DNA from 4 places in the Ensifer sp. KUDG1 genome. Region 3 is predicted to be linked to each of the others. Evidence: riboswitches for the same ligand, from Rfam matches in the RefSeq annotation. Region 3 holds a riboswitch; each other region holds the start of a gene.

Region 1 (4,955 bases), on a different contig from region 3:
AGGCGGCGCATGTTGCGCTTGCGCCGCGCGGTCACACCGTAACGCAGCCAATGTTCCTCGCGCTCGATCGCCTTGCCGAGCTTGTGCTGCTCCAGCTCCTCGGCCTCCAGCACCTCGTCGCGCCAGGCCTCGAAATGGGCAAAGCCACGGTCGAGGCGACGGGACTGACCACGGTCGAGCCAGACGGTGGCGGTCGAGACCTTTTCCAGGAAGCGCCGGTCGTGCGAGATCAGCACCAGCGCCGAGCGGCTGCGGATCAGTTCGTCTTCCAGCCATTCGATCGTCGGCAGGTCGAGATGGTTGGTCGGCTCGTCGAGCAAAAGGATGTCCGGCTCCGGCGCCATGACGCGCGCGAGTGCTGCGCGACGCGCTTCGCCGCCAGAAAGGCGCTTGGGATCCTCTTCGCCGGTCAGACCCAGATGCTGCAGCAGATAGGCGACGCGATAGGGATCGTCGCTCGGGCCGAGACCCGCCTCGGCATAGGCCTGCACCGTGTCGTAGCCGTCGAAATCCGGCGCCTGATGCAGATAGCGGATGGTTGCCGAGGGATGGCGGAACACTTCGCCCGACTGCGCCTCTGCAAGGCCCGCGGCGATCTTCATCAGCGTCGATTTGCCCGAGCCGTTGCGGCCGACCAGGCAGATCTTGTCGCCCGGCTCCACTTGAAAATTGGCGCCGGCAAGCAGCGGCGTGCCGCCAAAGGTGAGGAAGATATCGTCGAGTTTCAGAATGGGAGGCGCCAAGGCTCAGGCTCCGGAAAGGTCATAGGGGCGGGCAAGCACGAGGGCGCGGCCGCTCTTGAGAGTGAAGCGAAGGTGACCCTCCGCAACGTTGGAAACGGTTCGGGACGAGCCGAACGGCAGGGTGAAATCGTCGAGCGGATAACGCGCATTGACGATCGAAAGACCGGTCAGCTCGGTCAACCCGAGGACCGAGAAGAGGCAGCCCTTGGGCAGGTCGACTTCGAGCGAGCCGGCCAGCAGCGGATAGGCCTCCTCCTCGCCCGACGTCATCAACACCGAAAGCCCGCGCTCGGCAAGGGCGACGGCATGAAGCAGATGCATGAACGCATGATCACTGCGGGTGCCGCCGAGCGCGCCGGCGAAGATCAGGCGATCGGCGCCACGCGACAGCGCCGCCTCGACCGCGATCTCACCGTCCGTCGCGGCCTTTGCCGCCGGATAGGGCTCGCGCGGGACGGAGGCGTAGTCCGCAAGAAGGGCTTCCTCGGTCGAGTCGAAATCACCGACCCAGACATCGGGCACGATGCCGAGCAGCCGCGCATGGCGCATGCCGCCATCAGCCGCGATGAAGCGACTTGCGGCCAGCTGGTGAGCCAACCGGTCGGTCAGCGAAAGGGCGCCGCCAAGCAGAATGGTGAAGGTCGATCGAGCCATGGCAAAGCCCATAGCGCAAAGGACCGCCGAAGGAAAACGAAGAAAACCGTCGGGCGACCGGTTCTTAAGATTTTGGTCAGACCGTCAATGCCCCTCGGGCACCGGATCGGGGAACAGCATGCCGGCATAAATGCCGGGGGTCGAATCCGGGATCTCGACGGCCCCGGCCACCCGCTCGTAGAACTTCGCCGGCCCGACACCGCCGATAATCGCGTAGCCGTAGCCGGCCTCGCGCATGGCCGTCAGGCTTGCAAGCAGCAGCGCCTCGCCGATGCCCTGCCCGCGCATGCTTTCGTCGACACCGGTCGGACCAAAGAAGCCGAGCGCCGTCACGTCGTGGCAGGAAAAGCCGACAATCTTTTCCTCATGGACTGCGACATGCATACGCGTCGGGGTCGAGGAAAAGGCGGCTTCCGCCTCGCCCGCCCATCCGGCGCCAAAGGTCTTTTCGATCCAGGACACGACAAGGCGGCGCTCCGGCGCCATGGCGCGGCGAATGCTGACGCCAGGACCAAGCTTCGACTGAGGCTCAGCCGGCAGGGCATAAAGTCGAACGAGCATATCGGGCATGACATTTCCTCCTCGCTGCCGTTGTGTAGCGCAGTTGGCGGCTTACGCAAACACGCGCCGTCGTGCCGGCCAGGCGCCTTTGCTTCCCCGCAAACATCGCTTGCCTTGGGGCCTTGGCAGCGGTAAATCTCTTGCCGCTCTAACGGGGTGCCTCCCGACCGCACAGCGGCCGGAGGCTGAGAGGCGTCAAAACGCCAACCCGCGGAACCTGATCCGGCTCATACCGGCGGAGGGATTAGACGCGATCGGATCGATACGCCCTTTTCCCATGTAACAACGAACTTTGGGAGAGAGGTCCTCGCCATGTCCAATTCATCGCAACTCAAACTCTTTAGCCGGCTAGCCCTTGCGGCCACCGCAAGCCTCGTTTTTTCCGGCGTCGCGATCGCCGCCGACAAGACGCTGACGGTCTATACCTATGAGAGCTTCATCACCGAATGGGGACCAGGCGCCAAGGTTGCGGAAGCGTTCGAGAAGACCTGCGAGTGCAAGGTCAACTATGTCGGCGTCGCCGACGGCGTCGAGCTTCTCACCCGCCTGAAGCTCGAAGGCGAGGCTTCCAAGGCCGACATCGTGCTCGGCCTCGATACCAATCTGGTTGCGGAAGCCAAGGAAACGGGCTTCTTCGCGCCGCACGGCATCGAGGCAACCGGCGTCACCGTGCCCGGCAACTTCTCCGACGACACGTTCCTGCCCTATGACTACGGCCACTTCGCCGTCGTCTACGACACCGAGACGCTGAAGACGCCGCCGAAAAGCCTGAAGGAACTGGTCGAAGGCGACCCGTCGCAGAAGATCGTCATCGAGGATCCGCGCACGTCGACGCCGGGCCTCGGTCTGCTCCTCTGGGTCAAGGCCGTCTATGGCGATGAGGCGGGTGCCGCCTGGGCGAAGCTGAAGGACCGCGTTCTGACCGTCACCCCCGGCTGGTCGGAAGCCTATGGCCTCTTCACCAAGGGTGAGGCGCCGATGGTGCTGTCCTACACCACGTCGCCGGCCTACCACATGGTCGCGGAAAATACCGAGCGCTATCAGGCGGCTGCCTTTTCCGAAGGGCACTACATCCAGATCGAAGTCGCCGGCATGACCAAGAACGCCAAGGAGCCGGAACTGGCAAAGCAGTTCCTCGCCTTCATGACCGGTCCGGAGTTCCAGTCGATCATCCCGACGACCAACTGGATGATGCCGGTCGCAGCAACCAAGGAGCCGCTGCCGGACGCCTTCAACAAGCTGGTCAAGCCGGATAACACCTTCCTCCTGCCCTCGGAGGAGGTCGCCAAGAACCGCAAGGCCTGGATCGACGAATGGCTCGCCGCCATGAGCAAGAACTGAGGCCGGATTGTTCGCACTGCGCGAAAATCGCATGACAGTGGTCGCCGGGGCAGCCTGCCTCGGCGCCTTCGTCCTTTTCGTCGGCCTGGCGATCGTCGCCTTGCTGAGCCAGACGGGCGGCGCCAGCGATGACGCGCTGTTCGACGCCTATATCTGGCGCGTCACCCGCTTCACCCTGCTGCAGGCGACACTCTCGACGCTGCTGTCGGTGCTCTTTGCCATCCCCGTCGCCCAGGCGCTGGCGCGGCGGCCGCAGTTTCCCGGCCGCATCTGGCTCTTGCGCCTGATGGCGCTGCCGCTCGGCCTGCCCGTTCTCGTCGGCGCACTCGGGCTGATCGAGATCTGGGGGCGCCAGGGATTCCTCAATTCCGGCCTGCGCTGGCTCGGCCTCGCGCAGCCCGTCAGCATCTACGGCCTGTTCGGCATCCTGCTCGCCCACGTCTTCTTCAACATGCCGCTTGCGGCACGCCTGTTCCTGGCCGGGCTCGAGCGCATCCCCGCCGAATACTGGCGCAGCGCCGCCAATCTCGGCATGCCGTCGCGCGCACTCTTCCGCTTCATCGAATGGCCCGTCCTGCGCGGCCTCCTTCCAGGTGCCGCCGGCCTTGTCTTCATGCTCTGCGCCACCAGCTTCACCCTCGTGTTGACGCTCGGCGGCGGGCCTGCGGCCAGCACAATCGAAGTGGCAATCTACCAGGCGCTGCGCTTCGATTTCGATCCGCCCCGCGCGATCGCGCTATCGGCCCTGCAGATCGCCATGACCGGCCTGCTGCTGTTCCTGCTTCGTCATCTGGCGACCGGGCCGGAAGAGGGCATGACCGGTGGCCGCACCGTGCGCCGCTTCGATGGCGCATCCAGGATCGCGCGCCTGACCGATGCCGCCTGGATCGCCCTTGCCTTTCTGTTTCTTGGCGCACCGCTGGTCGCCGTCCTCATCTCCGGTCTCGAAGCCGATCTGCTGAAGCTCGCCCGCGATCCGGCCGTGCACCGGGCGCTGCTGACCAGCGCGGCAATCGCGCTCGCCTCGGCCCTCGCCTCCGTCACCATGGCGGCCGTGATGATCCGCGCAGCCGCGACCGTCACCGCGCCGCGTCACGCGACGTCGCTCGCCCGCGGTTTCGCCGGCGCCATCGGCGCCAGCACCTCGCTGATCCTGCTGGTGCCGCCCGTGGTGCTTGGCGCCGGCTGGTTCCTTCTGCTGCGTCCCTTCGGCGATGTCGCGCGTTTTGCGCCCGTTATCGTCGTGGCGATCAATGCGCTGATGGCGCTTCCCTTCGTCCATCGCATCCTCGCGCCGGCAATGGCGACCCATGCGGCGCGGTCGGAACGGCTGACGGCAAGCCTTGGCATCCGTGGTTTTGATCGCCTGCGATGGATCGACTTTCCGGCGCTGCGCAAGCCGCTGCTGATGGCACTTTCCTTCGCCATGGCGCTGTCGCTCGGCGATCTCGGCGCCGTCGCCCTCTTCGGCAGCCAAGACATGGTCACGCTGCCCTGGCTGCTCTACAGCCGCATGGGCAGCTACCGCACCGCCGACGCCGCCGGTCTCGCCCTTTTCCTCGGGCTTCTGTGCCTGATCTTCACCATCCTCGGCACGGCGAATGACAGCCGGCCGGAAAGACGCAAAGCATGACCCACCCCGTCCCCGCGATAGAG
Region 2 (4,955 bases), on a different contig from region 3:
GTTGACGATGAGCTGGCAGCCCTGCTCGTCGCAAACAGCCTTGGCCGCGCGGATCTCGCGGCGGATCTCCGCTTCCGGACGATCCTTGACGCGCAGCTGTACCAGCTTGACGCCGAGCGGCACCAGCCGCTCGATCCAGGCCGCGCTGTCGACGATAAGGTAGAAGGGGTCGAGTTTCACGCAAACACCGCCTTTCCGATGACGGGGGTGGAAGGGACGGCAAAATCGCGCGGTTCGAGCATGCCCGCCTCGAAGGCCTGCCGCCCGGCATCGATCGCGCCCGCAAACGCCGATGCCATCAGCGCGGGCCTGGCGGCGCCGGCGACGGCCGTGTTGAGCAGGACGGCGTCGAAGCCGAGTTCCATCACCGTCGTTGCGTGCGAGGGCCGGCCGATGCCGGCATCGACGATCAGCGGCACATCGGGAAAGTTCGCCCGCATTGCCCGGAGCGCCTGGATGTTCTGCGGCCCCATGGCGCTGCCGATCGGCGCGCACCAGGGCATCAGCACCTTGCAGCCGGCTTCCAAGAGCCGCTCGGCAACCACCAGATCATCCGTGGTGTAGGGAAAGACCTCGAACCCTTCGGCCGAAAGGATGCGCGCCGCCTCGACCAGCCCGAAGACATCGGGCTGCAGCGTGTCGTGGTGGCCGATCACTTCGAGCTTCAGCCAGTTGGTGCCGAAGACCTCGCGCGCCATCTTGGCCGTCAGCACCGCCTCGGACACCGAATGGCAGCCAGCGGTGTTCGGCAGCACCTGCACCCCGAGCGCCCGGATCAGTTCGAAGAAGGCGCCGCCCTGGCGGCTCCCGGCGGTTTCGCGCCGAAGCGAGACCGTGACGATTTCGGTGCCCGAGGATCGCACCGCATCTTCGAGCACGGCGGGGGAGGGATAGCGGGCGGTGCCGAGAAGCAGTCTCGAGCGCAGGTCCTGTCCATAGAGCGTCAGCATGTCTCAGCCTCCTTTCATCGGCGAGAGGATTTCGATGCGGTCCCGGTCGCAAAGCGCATGACCCGAACGGTCGGCCCGGTGCACCAGTTCGCCGTTAACGGCGGTGGCGAGCCAGTCGCCTTCGAAATCGAGGGTGGCCAGAAGCTCGGCGAGGGTGGCGACGGCGAGGTCGTGATCCTCGCCATTGACGGTCAGTCTCATGCGGCATCTCCCTTCAGGTCCTGCGCAAGCGCAAGGTCGGCTGCTTCCGCCGCCACGGCTGGCGAAAGCAGGAAGCCATGGCGGTAAAGTCCGTTGATCGTGATGGTCTGCCCGGCGCGCAGGGCGCGCGGCAGGTTGTCGGCGAAGGCGGGGCGGACGCCGGCGCCGGTCTCGACGAGGCGCGCTTCGCCGAAGGCTGGATGCAGGGCATAGGCGGCGTTCAGCAGTTCCATGAGGGAACGGGCGGTGATCGGTCCGCCGTCATCCGTCTCGATCATCGTCGCCCCGCACATGAAGAGGCCGCCGCCGCGCGGCACGATGTAGAGCGGGATGCGCGGATGAACGAGCCTGACGGGCCGCGACAGCTCCACGTCGCTTGTCTCAAGGTAGAGCATTTCGCCGCGCACGCCGCGCAGGCCGGGCGTGTCGCTGATGCGTGCCGCACCGGTGCAGTCGGCGACGAGATCGTGGTGTCCGTTGTCGCTCGCCTCGGTGATGAAGGTGACGCCGCGATCGACAAGCTTCTGCCGCAGCCGGGCGAGCGCCCGGCGTGGGTCGAGATGCGCCTCGCCGGCAAAAAACAACGCCTCGCGGAAACGTCCGGCAAGCGCCGGTTCCAGCCGTTCGATCGCCGCGGTGTCGAGCCATTCGTAGCCGGAGGTGCGCGAGGCGAAGCGCCTGAGTTCGCCGGCGTCCCGTGGCGGGGCGACGACCAGCGTGCCGTTGCGGGAAACTTCGCCTGGCAGGACGTCGTCCCACCAGTCGATGGCGCCGATGCCCTTCGTCAGCACCGCCTCTTCGGCGCTTTCGCGCTCGCACCAGGGCGCCAGCATGCCGCCGGCAAACCAGGAGGCCGCGCCGGCAAAGCCTGGCTCTTGCTCGACGACCGTCACCGCGACACCGCGGGCGCTGAGTTCATGGGCCAGACAGAGCCCTGCGACGCCGGCACCTTTCACGAGGACCCGCATCGCTCAGCGCTCCCGTGTGGCGCGAACGGGCCGTCGTAGGCAACGAAGCTGGATGGTGTTGGCGGTGTGCATGCCGAGGCTCCAAAGGTGGAGACCCAGTTCACGAGCGGGGGAGGGGAAGGACGCCTTGCCGATTGAACCGTCACGTAAGCGCGACGTTTGCGGCAGCGAGTCTGCACCGTCCCTACGCCAGTATGAACTGGATCAGGTTCAACGGGTCACTGCGCCGCGCAACCGCATAGCAGAATCTCAGCCCCTTGGCGGGACACCCCTGGTGAATGCTCCAAGCTGACCGCTCGGGGCCGTTTTTGTCAAGAGCCAGCATTCGTGCTGACCGTGATCTGACTGCCGAAAAAATTATCTATAATTTTTCTGCGAGAAAGCGCAGGCGTCGGTGGCGCGATGGAAGGAAGGGGCTGGCCGACCGGAATGAAGCTTGGAATGCCGGAGAAGTCCGGAGTCGTAGTGGTTTCGTTGGCGGCGTGCGCGAGACTTTGGCGTTGACGCGCGAGTGAGTGATTGTCGGTTCTCGCCCTGTGCCGACGGCGTCCGGACCTTCATACGATCCAAAAATACAACCAGAAGAGTATGCGATGTAAACATTTCTTCCCTTGGGTGCTTGCGAATTTCCGTGTCCGACAAAATTATAGATAATATTGGATTCTATCTATTTTACGACGGTGACGACCTGGAGGACAAACCGAAATGCTGGACAAAAACCGAGCGGCTGGTGCTGATTTTATCCTCGGCGACGCGGCAAATACCCGCTGGACCCAGGCGGAAGCAGAGAAAATCTATAATCTGCCGTTCAACGATCTGCTCTACCGCGCCCACACCGTTCACCGCGCGCAGTTCGATCCCAACGCCATCCAGATGAGCCGGTTGCTCTCGATCAAGACCGGCGGTTGCGCCGAGGATTGCGGCTACTGCAGCCAGTCCGCTCATTATCCGACCGGGCTCAAGGCATCGAAGCTGATGGAGGTCGAGCGTGTGCTTGCCGAGGCGCGCAAGGCGCGCGACGGCGGCGCGACCCGCTATTGCATGGGGGCCGCGTGGCGCAGCCCGAAGGACCGCGACATGGATGCCATCGTCGCCATGGTCGAGGGTGTACGGGCGCTCGGCATGGAAACCTGCATGACGCTCGGCATGCTGACGCCGGCCCAGTCTGCGCGGCTCGCCGAGGCCGGGCTCGATTACTACAACCACAATGTCGATACGTCCGAACGCTTCTATAGCGAGATCATCACCACCCGCAGCTTTGCCGACCGGCTGGAGACGCTCGCCAATGTCCGCGACGCCGGCATCAAGGTCTGCGCCGGCGGCATCCTCGGCATGGGCGAGACGGCCGACGACCGGATCTCGATGCTGGTGACCCTCGCCAACCTGGCCGAGCCGCCCGAGAGCGTGCCGATCAACATGCTGATCCCGATCCCGGGCTCGAAGCTGGCGGATGCAGCACCCGTCGATCCGATCGATTTCGTCCGCACCATCGCGCTTGCCCGCATCCTGATGCCGCAATCGCATGTCCGGCTTTCGGCCGGTCGCACCGACATGAGCGACGAGACGCAGGCGCTCTGTTTCTTTGCCGGCGCCAATTCGATCTTTGTCGGCGAAACCCTGCTGACCGCCGATAATCCCGGCGAGGACCACGATGCAGCGCTCTTCCGGCGGCTGGGGCTGAAGCCGATGGCGCTGGCGGCAAGGCAGGACGCGGCGGAATGACCGCGGGTCTTTTTGCGCGCTACGAGAAGACGCTGGAGGGCCTCGAACGCAAGGGCCGCCGGCGCGCTCTTGCCCCCGCCGGCGGAGTGGATTTCACCTCGAACGACTACCTGGCGCTCGCCGCCTCGCCGCGGCTGAAGGCGGCGATAACGGCCGCCATCGCGCGCGGCGTGCCTGTCGGCTCCGGCGGCTCACGGCTGTTGCGCGGCAATCACGAAGAACACCAGGCGCTGGAGACGGAAGCGGCCGCCTTCTTCGGCGCCGAACGGATGCTCTTTTTCGGCAGCGGCTATGCCGCCAATGCTGCCTTGTTTTCGACGCTGCCGCAGCGGGACGATCTCATCGTCCATGATGCCCTGATCCATGCGAGCGCCCGTGAGGGCGTCGCCGCAAGCAAGGCCGATGCGGTGGCAGCAGTGCACAACGATGTCGGCGCCTTTGCCGATGCCATCGAAAAATGGCGCCGGGCCGGCGGAGCGGGGCGCCCGTGGATTGCCGTCGAAAGCCTCTATTCGATGGATGGCGATCGCGCGCCGCTTGCCGACCTCTCAGCGCTTGCCGCACAGCATGACGGCTTTCTCGTCATCGACGAGGCGCACGCGACCGGCGTCTTCGGACGGGAAGGTCGCGGTCTGGCGGCGGAGTTGGAAGGCCGGGAGAACGTCGTCGTGCTGCACACCTGCGGCAAGGCGCTCGGTGTTTCCGGCGCGGTGGTCGGGGCGAGCGCCGTCCTTTGCGACTATCTCGTCAACCGCGCCCGCAACTTCATCTACTCCACCGCACCTTCGCCGCTCGTTGCGGCCGCGGTGCGCGAAGCGCTCGTAGCCCTCGTCGACGAGCCGGAACGCCGCGCCGCATTCGAGGGCCTCAGATCCTTCGCCAACCGGGCGCTCGTCGAGACGCTTGGCATCGAAGGCAGCGGCTCGCAGATCCTGCCCATCCCGATCGGCGACAACGGCCGAGCGCTCCGCATCGCCGCCAGCATGCGCGCCGAGGGCTACGATATCAGGGCAATCCGCCCGCCGACGGTGCCGGAAGGCACCGCGCGTCTTCGGATCGCCATCACGCTCAACGTCGACCAGTCTGCAATCGCGCAGATGCTGCAGCAGTTGAA
Region 3 (4,955 bases):
TAGGCGAATTCGGGCATCTACTGCTTGGCGCGTGCACGAAACAATTGAGCGACTCCGATGGGGGCGCACCAAAGCGTCCTAATCGGCCTCAGCAGCGGGCGTCGGGACTCACGACTTCCAATCCAAGATAATTCGTAGATGTGTTCCGGCGTGCAAATTAGGTTCTGACGCAGTTTTGGTGGTGATAGATTTTATCCCGTTCCGATGACTTGGGCTTGGGGCAGGTGAATCTTTGCGCGAGATAAACCTGGCGTTTAACAAGTTTGAGCTTGGTGACCTGCCTCTCCGTCAGGTCGTTTGACCGTGGTGAAGTAATTGCGGCGCTGACGGTCTGCACGATTTTTTGCGCCGCCGTGGCGAATGAGCCGATCAAATCCCCAGCCTCAACGAGCAGCGGAGCGGGTCGTCGCGACGGGTGGTCATAAGACGCACTTTGGACTTGGCCGAGGGCGCTCGCTTCAAGGTGCTGCCGTCGACCTTTCTGCTTTTTCGACTGCGTGCGGCCCACTCGGTAATGCCTCGAAGGCATCCGCAAGCGAGCGCGGGTAGAGTTGTTGCGGGAAGCGTTCGACGCGCATGGCAGCGTCCCGGTGGTGGCGGGACGCCATGGCTGGATCAACAAACGCGCAACAGCCCTCCGTCTGACTGCGGGAATTGCCCCCTACCTCTCTTAGTAGCATTGTCGAGTGTGCCTGCGGCAAAAACACGGGGCGTGTCTGCCTGAGAGCAAATTCAGGGCAACTTGCTCCCGAAATTACTCGTATCGCATAAAGTTTGGGACGGGTATTTGCGGAAACTGGCGCCTCGGCGAATGTCCGACCCACGGAATTTCTCTTTTTTTCCAAACACGTACATTGTCCCTTTTGCTGCCGCTCGCCGCCCGCTTGTGAGCGGCTCTATAGCAGTTGTGCCTTCCGGAACTTTCCCAAAGAGTTCGCCTATTTCGCATTCCATAGCTTGAGCGAACTTCTTGAAGTGTAACAATGGTGGGGTTTTTGGTACCGCGCTCTAGGTGGCCGGCATACGAGCGCTCAATACCTGCAGCCAGCACCAGATCATCTTGCAATATCTGTCGCGCAACCCGCAATCGTCGAAGATTCAGAGCGCCCAGCTGCCGTACGTCCATGGCTGCAAAACAGCATTTGACAATTTATGGAACCACGTATTTTAGGACCATGAAAGCGTCCGTTGCGTGTGGCGTCGCGGCTGCACGTTCACAGGAGGTTGCGATGGAACTTCGCCACCTCTCGTTCTTCGTTGCCGTCGCCGAGGAGCTGCACTTCAATCGGGTAAGCAGTCCGTTTGCACATCGCCCAGCCAGCGCTGAGCTCACATATCCAGGCCCTGGAGAAGGAATTGGGAGTCCGGCAGCTTGAGCGGTCGACAAGGAGGGGCGAGTTAACGCGGGCAGGGGAGGCGTTCTACGATAGGGCGATGCGGATCATCGGCGATATCGGCTTATCGATGCATGTGGCGCGATTTGCTGCCGGTAAGGCGGCCCGCACAATCAAGATCGGGACCGTCTATCCGGCGACGATCGGCGTGCTGCCAGCGTTTCGTGCCCGCATCGGCGGGAAGTTCCCCGACGTGGCGCTGCATATGAAGAGCGGCTCGACCGGTGGCATCATCCGTTCAATCGAGCGGCGCGGATCAATCGCGAGCAGGGCGTCCGAAAGCGGGCAATCCGCGGCTGCGAACGGCGATGGTCGAGCTCGCCTGGTTATGGCTGCGCTACCAGCCGGGCTCCAGCCTGTCCTGCTGGTTTAAGGAGCGCGTCACACAGAATGGCGGGCGATTCAAAAAGACGATGATCGTGGTGCTCGCTCGCAAACTGCTGGTCGCCTTACGGAAGTATGTGAATGGTGGCGTCGTCATCGATGGGGCAATATTGAAAACCGCAATGACGGCAATGCCACACCCCAAACGATCGGCGATGAGGACTGAGCCGCACTTTCGTGCAGCGCACGATGTATCCGGCCATTATGTACCCCGGAATTCTCTGATTCCTGAGATGCATACGTGTGCGTCCCGCTTGCCTTGTCGGATGAAAAACGTAATGTCAGCGTGTCTGTGAAGTCGAACGCTCAGACGAAAGGTCCCTTGCGCTCTAACGGCAATAGGGGCCTTTTTTTGTCCTTGTGAAAGCTTGGATTTCTCGCGAATTGCATCGAATCACGCATGCGAGCTCCAAACTCCGGCCATTGACATCCCCGATCATCCGCCCCTAGCATCCCTCCTGCCGAGGGGCGCACTGTCACGGTGCTGAGATGGCGGTGAGCCAGACCCTTGAACCTGATCCGGATCATACCGGCGTAGGAACGGCGAGGGCCCTTCTGCTCACCAGCCGTCTTTGCGCTTGCCGACCGGATCTCCGTCCATTTCCGGGAGGTCGCTTTGCTCGTGTCCGTTTTTGACTCAAACCGAAAAGGCTCAAGCCTCTTGCAGGTGGGGCTATGACCGCGATTGCCGTAACCATCGCAGGGTCGGATTCTGGCGGCGGGGCCGGCATCCAGGCGGATCTGAAGGCGTTCTCTGCGCTCGGCGTTTATGGCGCCAGCGTGATCACGGCGGTCACGGCGCAAAATACCCGCGGGGTATCTGCGGTGGAGGATATCTCCCCGACCGTCGTTGCGGCTCAGATCGACGCGGTGTTTTCCGATCTTGCCGTCGGTGCGGTGAAGATCGGAATGGTATCTCGCCGGGAGACGATCGGGGTGATTGCGGCCGGTCTAAAACGCTATGGCCGGTTGGCTGTCATCGACCCGGTGATGGTGGCGACCTCGGGCGACCATCTGATGCGCTCGGATGCGGTCGCGACGCTCAAAGAGGAGTTACTGCCGCTGGCGCTTGTGCTGACGCCGAACCTGCCCGAGGCGGCGCTGTTGACCGGACGCCCAATCGCCGAAACCGAAGCCGAGGTCGCGCGTCAGGCAGAGATCCTTCTGAAGCTCGGTGCGCGTTCAGTGCTGATGAAGGGCGGTCATGCCAAGGGCAAGGACGCGATCGATATTTTCTATAGCGGGGAGGGTGTCCTCATCCTGTCGCGGCCACGGATCGAAACCAGCAATGATCATGGCACCGGGTGCACTCTCTCGGCAGCAATCGCCTCGGGGCTTGCCAAGGGTATGCCGATTGACGATGCGGTTGTGGCAGCCAAGGCCTACTTGCATGCCGCGTTGGTGGCGGCCGATGGCCTGACCATCGGCCAGGGGAATGGGCCGGTTCATCACTTTCATCATTGGTGGGGCAACGACAAGGGTCGGGCGCCGCGGCTTCGAACGTAGCCGAAGCCAAGCAAAGTCCTAGCCGGTTGTCGCGATCAGGCTGAGCAGTGTGGCATGGCTTCGGCCCTACCTCAGGCCACTGCCGCGCTGGGCAGGGACTGCTGCTCGCCCTTGAGCAACTTGCGATAAAGCGCCACATGCTCCCGTGCGCAATCGACATGACTCGTCGGCCGCCGAAGCGTCGCACGCAGATTGTCCCATGCCCGCGGGGCGGCCAAGACGTCGATCAGACGGTCGGCCAGATCCTGGGCGCTGCCGGCGCGGAAGTGATAGCCGTCCAGCCGATCGCGGACCTTTTCCGCCATGCCGCCGATGTCCGAACACAGGATCGGCCGGCCGTGATGCAACGCTTCCTGTATAACGACGGGGGAGTTTTCCCACCAAACAGAGGGCATTATTACCCAGTCAACCGAGCGCATCAGCCGCGGCATGTCCTGGTTCTGGTAGGCGCCGTAGAAGCGGACGCGACGACCGGCGTCCTCGATCAGCTTCGCCACCTTCTCCTGATAGTCCTTCGGCTGACGTTCGAGGTTCCCGCCAAAGATCATCAATGAGGAATCGTCGCCCCAGACGTCGTCGGGCACGCGCGATACCGCGTCGATCAGCACGTGAACGCCCTTGAACGGCGTCATCTGCCCGAAATAGGCAAAGCGGTTACGCCGCGCCGTCGCTGACGGCAGCTCGCGGGCCGGCGCCTTGTCGCCCATCACGATGCCGTTTTCGATGACGAAGATCTTTGCGGCTTCGAGCCCCCACTCGACATAGCGATTGGCGAGAAAGGCGCTCGGCGCGATAAAGGCATCGGCGAGATTGAGCATGCCGCGCACGAACTGCTCGCGGCGAACGAACCTCGATACCGGGATTTCGGGGAAACACGTGTGGCAGCTGATCGGCGAGGCGCCGTTGCAAAGCTGGCCCGAGGGGCGTTTCACCATCTGTCCGTGATTGTGGCAGATCGGCAGATATTCGTGGAACGTCACGACGATGCGCGCCTTGGGCAGGGCATCGCGAACGGCATAGAGCGCTTCCAGGCCGAAGCCGAGAATATGATGGAAGTGAACGACATCAGGCTTGATATCGCCAACGAAGCGCAGGAGGTCGCGGCGGATCGCGTCCGTATCGCCGTTGGAGAGGAAGAAATGGTCGAAGTCTTCGGCGTGGTAGAGCACTTCGTCCATGGCAAGCCGCAGGCTCATCAGCGCGGAGGCGCCATGGCGCGGAACCGGATTGCCGACACGGGCAAGGTAAATCGATTCTACGCCCGACAGGCCGTTCAGCGCCTTGTGAAGACCATGCGAAGCAATTTCCGCCCCGCCAAGCGAATGGGTCGGGTGGCCATGGGAGACCACGAGTACGCGGAGTTTTTCGCTCATGCGCCAGCCTCTTCGAAAAATGTTTTGGCAGTTTCGGAGGCGGGCATCCATCGGCCGCGGAACAGCGTCCGATCGACACGTTCGACGAAGCGCGCGGTGGCGGCGGAACCCTCTCCGGGCACCTCGTCGGATCCCACCATCTGCAGGGAAGGAAGCCAGTAGGCCTCGTATCCCTTTCCGCTGAGGCGAAGAGCGAGGTCGAGGCCCTTCAGCGCTGCACCGAGATAGGTCGGCGACAGGCCTGCGTCCTCCATAAGCGCTTCGCGCGGCAGGATGCAGCAATCGAGCGATGCGGATG
Region 4 (4,955 bases), on a different contig from region 3:
TAGAAAGGTGTCTTGCCGCGCGGTTCCGCGGATTGTTCGATAATCATGAGATCCTCCACTGGACCCAGTCCGGCGTCATGCCGGGCCTCCCGGGTCAAATTCCGATGCGCGACAGCGCGGGCTGTCATGAGGATGTCATTTGCAACGGCCGTGCCAGTTCGCCGCGGCAGAAACCAAGCCTTTGAATTGATGAGGATGTTTTGTGCGGGTGGCTTGGTGCGCACAAAGAGTTGAGCGGATTTCCGCACAGCCCATCTGGAAGCCTGAGCGAAAAAATGCACAATTGGGCCATGTTCGATGCCCTCTCCGCCCCCCTCAATATGGCAGATCTCGACCAGTCGATGCGCCGCACCTGGCTGGTCTTTGCCGGCCTTGCCGTCGCGCTGCTTGTCGCCGCGCTGCTGCTTGCCGGCGAATACGGCCGAAGCCAGGCGCTCGAAACTGTCGATGCCCAAAGCCGGATCGATGCCAATCTGAAGGCCTCGCTGCTGCGCGCCGTGCTCGAGCGCCAGCGCTCCACGCCGCTGGTGCTGGCCGACGATGTCGAGGTGAAGGCGGCCCTTTCGACCCGCAGCCCAGAGGCGCTGCAGCGGCTGGACGAAAAACTTCAGGCGCTGGCGGCCAACACCGACGCCGCTGTCATCTACGTGATCGGCCTTGATGGCGTCGCGGTCGCTGCCAGCAACTGGCGCGAGCCGACGAGTTTCGTCGGCAACGACTATGCCTTCCGCGAATATTTCCGCATGGCGATGCGCGACGGCAAGGCCGAGCATTTCGCCATGGGCAATGTCAGCAAGCGGCCCGGTCTCTATATCTCCCGGCGGGTCCAGGGCCCTAACGGTCCGATCGGCGTCGTCGTCGCCAAGCTCGAATTCGACGACGTGGAAGCCGAATGGCTCGCCTCCGGCAAGCCCGTCTACGTCACCGACCGGCGTGGTATCGTGCTGATCACCAGCTTCCCGTCCTGGCGCTTCATGACGACGAGGACCATTCCGCGCGATCGCGTCGCCGCCATCCGCGACAGCCTGCAGTTCGGCGATGCTTCACTGTTGCCGCTGCCCTTCCGCGACATCGAACCGACGAGCGACGGTTCCAGCGAGTTGCGCGCGCTCCTGCCCGGCGACAGCGAGCGGCGGTTCCTCCGAGTCGAAACCATGGTGCCGACCACAAGCTGGCGGCTGGAGCAACTGGCGCCGCTCGACGGCGCGATCTCGGCGGCAACCCGCGAGGCCCGGCTGATTGCGCTCGCCCTCCTCGCACCGCTGCTCGCCCTTACCACCTTCCTCCTGCGCCGCCGCCAGACGCTGGCGCTCGTCTCGGCGCGCGATCGCGCCGCCCGCGACGAGTTGGAAACCCGTGTGGCGGAGCGCACCCATGATCTCAGCCTTGCCCGCGATCATCTCGAAACGGAGATCGCCGACCATCGGCGCACCGGCGAAAAGCTGCAGGCGGTGCAACAGGAGCTCGTCCAGGCGAACCGACTGGCGATCCTCGGCCAGGTAGCAGCCGGCGTCGCCCACGAGATCAACCAGCCGGTCGCGACCATCCGCGCCTATGCCGACAACGCCCGCACCTTCCTTGACCGGGGCCAGCAGCAGACGGCGGTCGAGAACCTCGTCAGCATCGCCGAACTGACCGACCGGGTCGGCACCATCACCGACGAACTCAGAAGCTTTGCCCGCAAGGGCCGTTTCGTCGCCGAACCGACGCCGATGCGCGACGTGATCGAAGGGGCGATGTTGTTGCTGCGCAGCCGCTTTGCCGGCCGCATGGATGCGATCGTCATCGACCTGCCGGAAAATGGCCTCCGCGTGCTCGGCAGCCGCATCCGGCTGGAACAGGTGCTGATCAATCTTCTCCAGAACGCGCTGGAAGCGCTCGGCGCGCGTGCCGACGCCGAGATCCGCGTGCGCTGCGAGGACAGCACCTCCGGGACGGTTTCGCTCGTCGTTGCCGACAACGGCCCGGGCATTGCCCCGCATATCCGCGAGGATCTGTTCACGCCGTTCAACACCTCGAAGGACGAGGGCCTCGGCCTCGGCCTTGCCATCTCAAAGGAGATCGTCGCCGATTATGGCGGCGATATCACCGTCGACACCAGCGACAAGGGCACCGTCTTCACGGTTCGCCTGAAGAGGGCCTGAGCGATGCAGCCGACCGTCTATCTCGTCGACGACGACACCCATCTGCGCAAGGCGATGACGCAGACGCTGGAACTCGCCGGCCTCACCGTCATCCCGTTTGCCAGCGCCGCCGAAGCGTTGAAGACGCTCGATGCCAATTTCGACGGCATCGTCGTAAGCGATATCCGCATGCCGGGCATCGACGGCCTCGCCTTCTTCCGCCGCATCGAAGCCTTCGACGCAGACCTGCCGGTGATCCTCGTGACTGGCCACGGCGATATCCCGATGGCGGTGCAGGCGCTTCAGGACGGCGTCTACGACTTCATCCCAAAACCCTTTGCCGCCGATCGGCTGGTGCAAAGCGTGCACCGGGCGCTCGAAAAACGCCGGCTCGTGATGGAAAACCGAGCGCTGAAGCGGGCCGCCGAGACGGCCGGCGACAGCCTGCCGCTGATCGGCCAGACGCCGGCCATGGAGCACCTGCGCCAGACCATCCGGCACATCGCCGATACCGATGTCGACGTGCTCGTCGCCGGCGAGACCGGCAGCGGCAAGGAAGTGGTGGCGACGCTGCTTCACAATTGGAGCCGCCGCCGTAACGGCAACTTCGTGGCGCTGAATTGCGGCGCGCTGCCCGAAACGGTCATCGAAAGCGAACTCTTCGGCCATGAACCGGGCGCCTTCACCGGCGCCTTGAAGAAGCGCATCGGACGGATCGAGCATGCGAGCGGCGGCACGCTGTTCCTCGACGAGATCGAGGCGATGCCACCGGCAACGCAGGTGAAGATGCTGCGCGTTCTGGAAGCGCGCGAGATCACGCCGCTTGGCACCAACCAGGTTCGTCCGGTCGATATCCGCGTCATTGCCGCTGCCAAGATCGATCTCGGCAATCCGGCGGAGCGTGGCGATTTCCGCGAGGACCTCTACTTCCGATTGAACGTCGTGACGCTGTCGATCCCGCCGCTGCGCGAACGCCGTGACGATATCCCGCTACTCTTCTCGCACTTCCTGACCCGGGCGGCCGAGCGCTTCAAGCGCGACGTGCCGATGATCTTTCCGGCCGTACAACGGCATCTGATGACGCATGCCTGGCCGGGCAATGTGCGTGAACTCTCGCACTTTGCCGAACGCGTGGCGCTTGGTGTCGAAGGTCCGCTGGGACAGCCGATTGAGCGCGCCGAACAGCCCGGATTTGCGCTGCCGGAACGGCTCGAACGCTACGAGGCGGAGATCTTGAAAGAGGTGTTGCGCGCTCAGCGCGGCGACGTCAAGGCGACGATCGAGGCGCTCGGCATTCCGCGCAAGACCTTCTACGACAAGCTCCAGCGCCACGGCATCAATCGCGCCGATTATGCCGAGCGGACAGCACCGGAAAAGGCCGGCCGCTAGCGCCAAACTCGAATCCGAAAACACACGCACTAGGCGCATCTTTGTCGATAGGCGAATTCACGCTTGACGACCCGGGCCGTTCGATGGCTATGATCTAGGCATTCACCAGGGGGGTCCCGCAAGGGGCTGAGATTCTGCTGGATGGCCGGCTTGCCGGCTATAGCGCAGTGACCCGTTGAACCTGATCCAGTTCATACTGGCGTAGGGACGGTGCAGATATCGAAGCCAGGATTCCGTGCGGTGAGCACCTGGCGGAGCGTCTTTCATCTTTCCGGCATCAGAACTGGGTCTCCAATCGCAAACTTGGAGCCTCGTCATGAATATTGCCACCAAACCCGCAGCCCTCACGGTCACGCAAGGCCCGCTTCCGGCCTCCCGAAAGATCCACAAGCCGGGCGTTCTTCATCCGGATATTCGCGTGCCGATGCGCGAGATTGCTCTGCACCCGACCTCGGGCGAGCAACCGGTCACGGTCTATGACTCCTCCGGCGCCTATACCGCCGACGGTGCCGAGATCCGCATCGAGGACGGCCTGCCGCGGCTGCGCCGCAACTGGATCGTCGACCGCGGCGATGTCGAGACCTATGAGGGACGAACGGTTCGTCCCGAAGACAACGGCTTTGTGAGTGGCGACCGCCTGACGCCAACCTTCCCGTTCCAGCATGCGCCGCTGAAGGCCACGGGTGGCCGGGCAGTGACGCAGCTTGCCTATGCCCGCGCCGGCATCATCACGCCGGAGATGGAGTTCGTGGCGATCCGCGAGAACCTCGGCCGCGACGCGGCGCGCGCGAAAGTCCGCGACGGCGAAAGCTTCGGCGCCCACGTTCCCGATCACGTGACGCCGGAATTCGTACGCCAGGAAATCGCCAGCGGCCGCGCGATCCTGCCCGCCAACATCAACCATCCGGAATCCGAACCGATGATCATCGGCCGGAACTTCCTGGTGAAGATCAACGCCAATATCGGCAACTCCGCCGTCACCTCGTCGATGGCCGAGGAAGTCGAGAAGATGGTCTGGGCGACGCGCTGGGGTGCCGACACGGTCATGGACCTCTCGACAGGCCGCAACATCCACAACATCCGCGAATGGATCATCCGCAACTCGCCGGTTCCGATCGGCACCGTGCCGCTCTACCAGGCGCTGGAAAAGGTCAACGGCATTGCCGAGGACCTCACCTGGGAAGTCTATCGCGACACGCTGATCGAGCAGGCCGAACAGGGTGTCGACTATTTCACCATCCATGCCGGCGTGCGGCTGCACTACATCCCGCTCACCGTCGACCGCGTCACCGGCATCGTTTCGCGCGGCGGCTCGATCATGGCCAAGTGGTGTCTGCATCATCATCGTGAGAGTTTCCTCTACGAGCATTTCGAGGAAATCTGCGACATCTGCCGCGCCTATGACGTCTCCTTCTCGCTCGGCGACGGCCTGCGCCCCGGCTC

What was found. A riboswitch is a leader RNA that binds a small molecule or an ion and turns the genes downstream of it on or off. The one in region 3 is predicted to bind thiamine pyrophosphate.
Region 1: linked by a shared signal. The riboswitch ahead of thiB (thiamine ABC transporter substrate binding subunit) and the one ahead of thiD (bifunctional hydroxymethylpyrimidine kinase/phosphomethylpyrimidine kinase) in region 3 are both predicted to bind thiamine pyrophosphate.
Region 2: linked by a shared signal. The riboswitch ahead of thiO (glycine oxidase ThiO) and the one ahead of thiD (bifunctional hydroxymethylpyrimidine kinase/phosphomethylpyrimidine kinase) in region 3 are both predicted to bind thiamine pyrophosphate.
Region 4: linked by a shared signal. The riboswitch ahead of thiC (phosphomethylpyrimidine synthase ThiC) and the one ahead of thiD (bifunctional hydroxymethylpyrimidine kinase/phosphomethylpyrimidine kinase) in region 3 are both predicted to bind thiamine pyrophosphate.

What each region holds. Positions count from the first base shown of each region.
Region 1 is NZ_JBNDIG010000009.1:78,665-83,619, reverse strand. It holds gene M2267_RS21485 (ABC-F family ATP-binding cassette domain-containing protein) at 1-743, opposite strand, end outside; gene M2267_RS21480 (thiamine diphosphokinase) at 747-1,397, opposite strand; gene M2267_RS21475 (GNAT family N-acetyltransferase) at 1,482-1,967, opposite strand; TPP riboswitch at 2,101-2,219, shown strand; gene thiB (thiamine ABC transporter substrate binding subunit) at 2,271-3,299, shown strand; gene thiP (thiamine/thiamine pyrophosphate ABC transporter permease ThiP) at 3,307-4,932, shown strand; gene thiQ (thiamine ABC transporter ATP-binding protein) at 4,929-4,955, shown strand, end outside.
Region 2 is NZ_JBNDIG010000006.1:107,571-112,525, forward strand. It holds gene M2267_RS16795 (thiamine phosphate synthase) at 1-180, opposite strand, end outside; gene M2267_RS16800 (thiazole synthase) at 177-950, opposite strand; gene thiS (sulfur carrier protein ThiS) at 954-1,151, opposite strand; gene thiO (glycine oxidase ThiO) at 1,148-2,119, opposite strand; TPP riboswitch at 2,283-2,402, opposite strand; gene bioB (biotin synthase BioB) at 2,825-3,841, shown strand; gene M2267_RS16820 (8-amino-7-oxononanoate synthase) at 3,838-4,955, shown strand, end outside.
Region 3 is NZ_JBNDIG010000010.1:11,599-16,553, forward strand. It holds gene M2267_RS22730 (glycosyltransferase) at 1-82, shown strand, start outside; partial or broken gene M2267_RS22735 (LysR family transcriptional regulator) at 1,230-1,641, shown strand; partial or broken gene M2267_RS22740 (IS110 family transposase) at 1,664-1,900, shown strand; TPP riboswitch at 2,233-2,336, shown strand; gene thiD (bifunctional hydroxymethylpyrimidine kinase/phosphomethylpyrimidine kinase) at 2,454-3,284, shown strand; gene M2267_RS22750 (glycosyltransferase family 4 protein) at 3,356-4,657, opposite strand; gene M2267_RS22755 (hypothetical protein) at 4,654-4,955, opposite strand, start outside.
Region 4 is NZ_JBNDIG010000006.1:246,359-251,313, reverse strand. It holds gene M2267_RS17430 (dicarboxylate/amino acid:cation symporter) at 1-47, opposite strand, end outside; gene M2267_RS17425 (ATP-binding protein) at 276-2,144, shown strand; gene M2267_RS17420 (sigma-54-dependent transcriptional regulator) at 2,148-3,512, shown strand; TPP riboswitch at 3,610-3,738, shown strand; gene thiC (phosphomethylpyrimidine synthase ThiC) at 3,829-4,955, shown strand, end outside.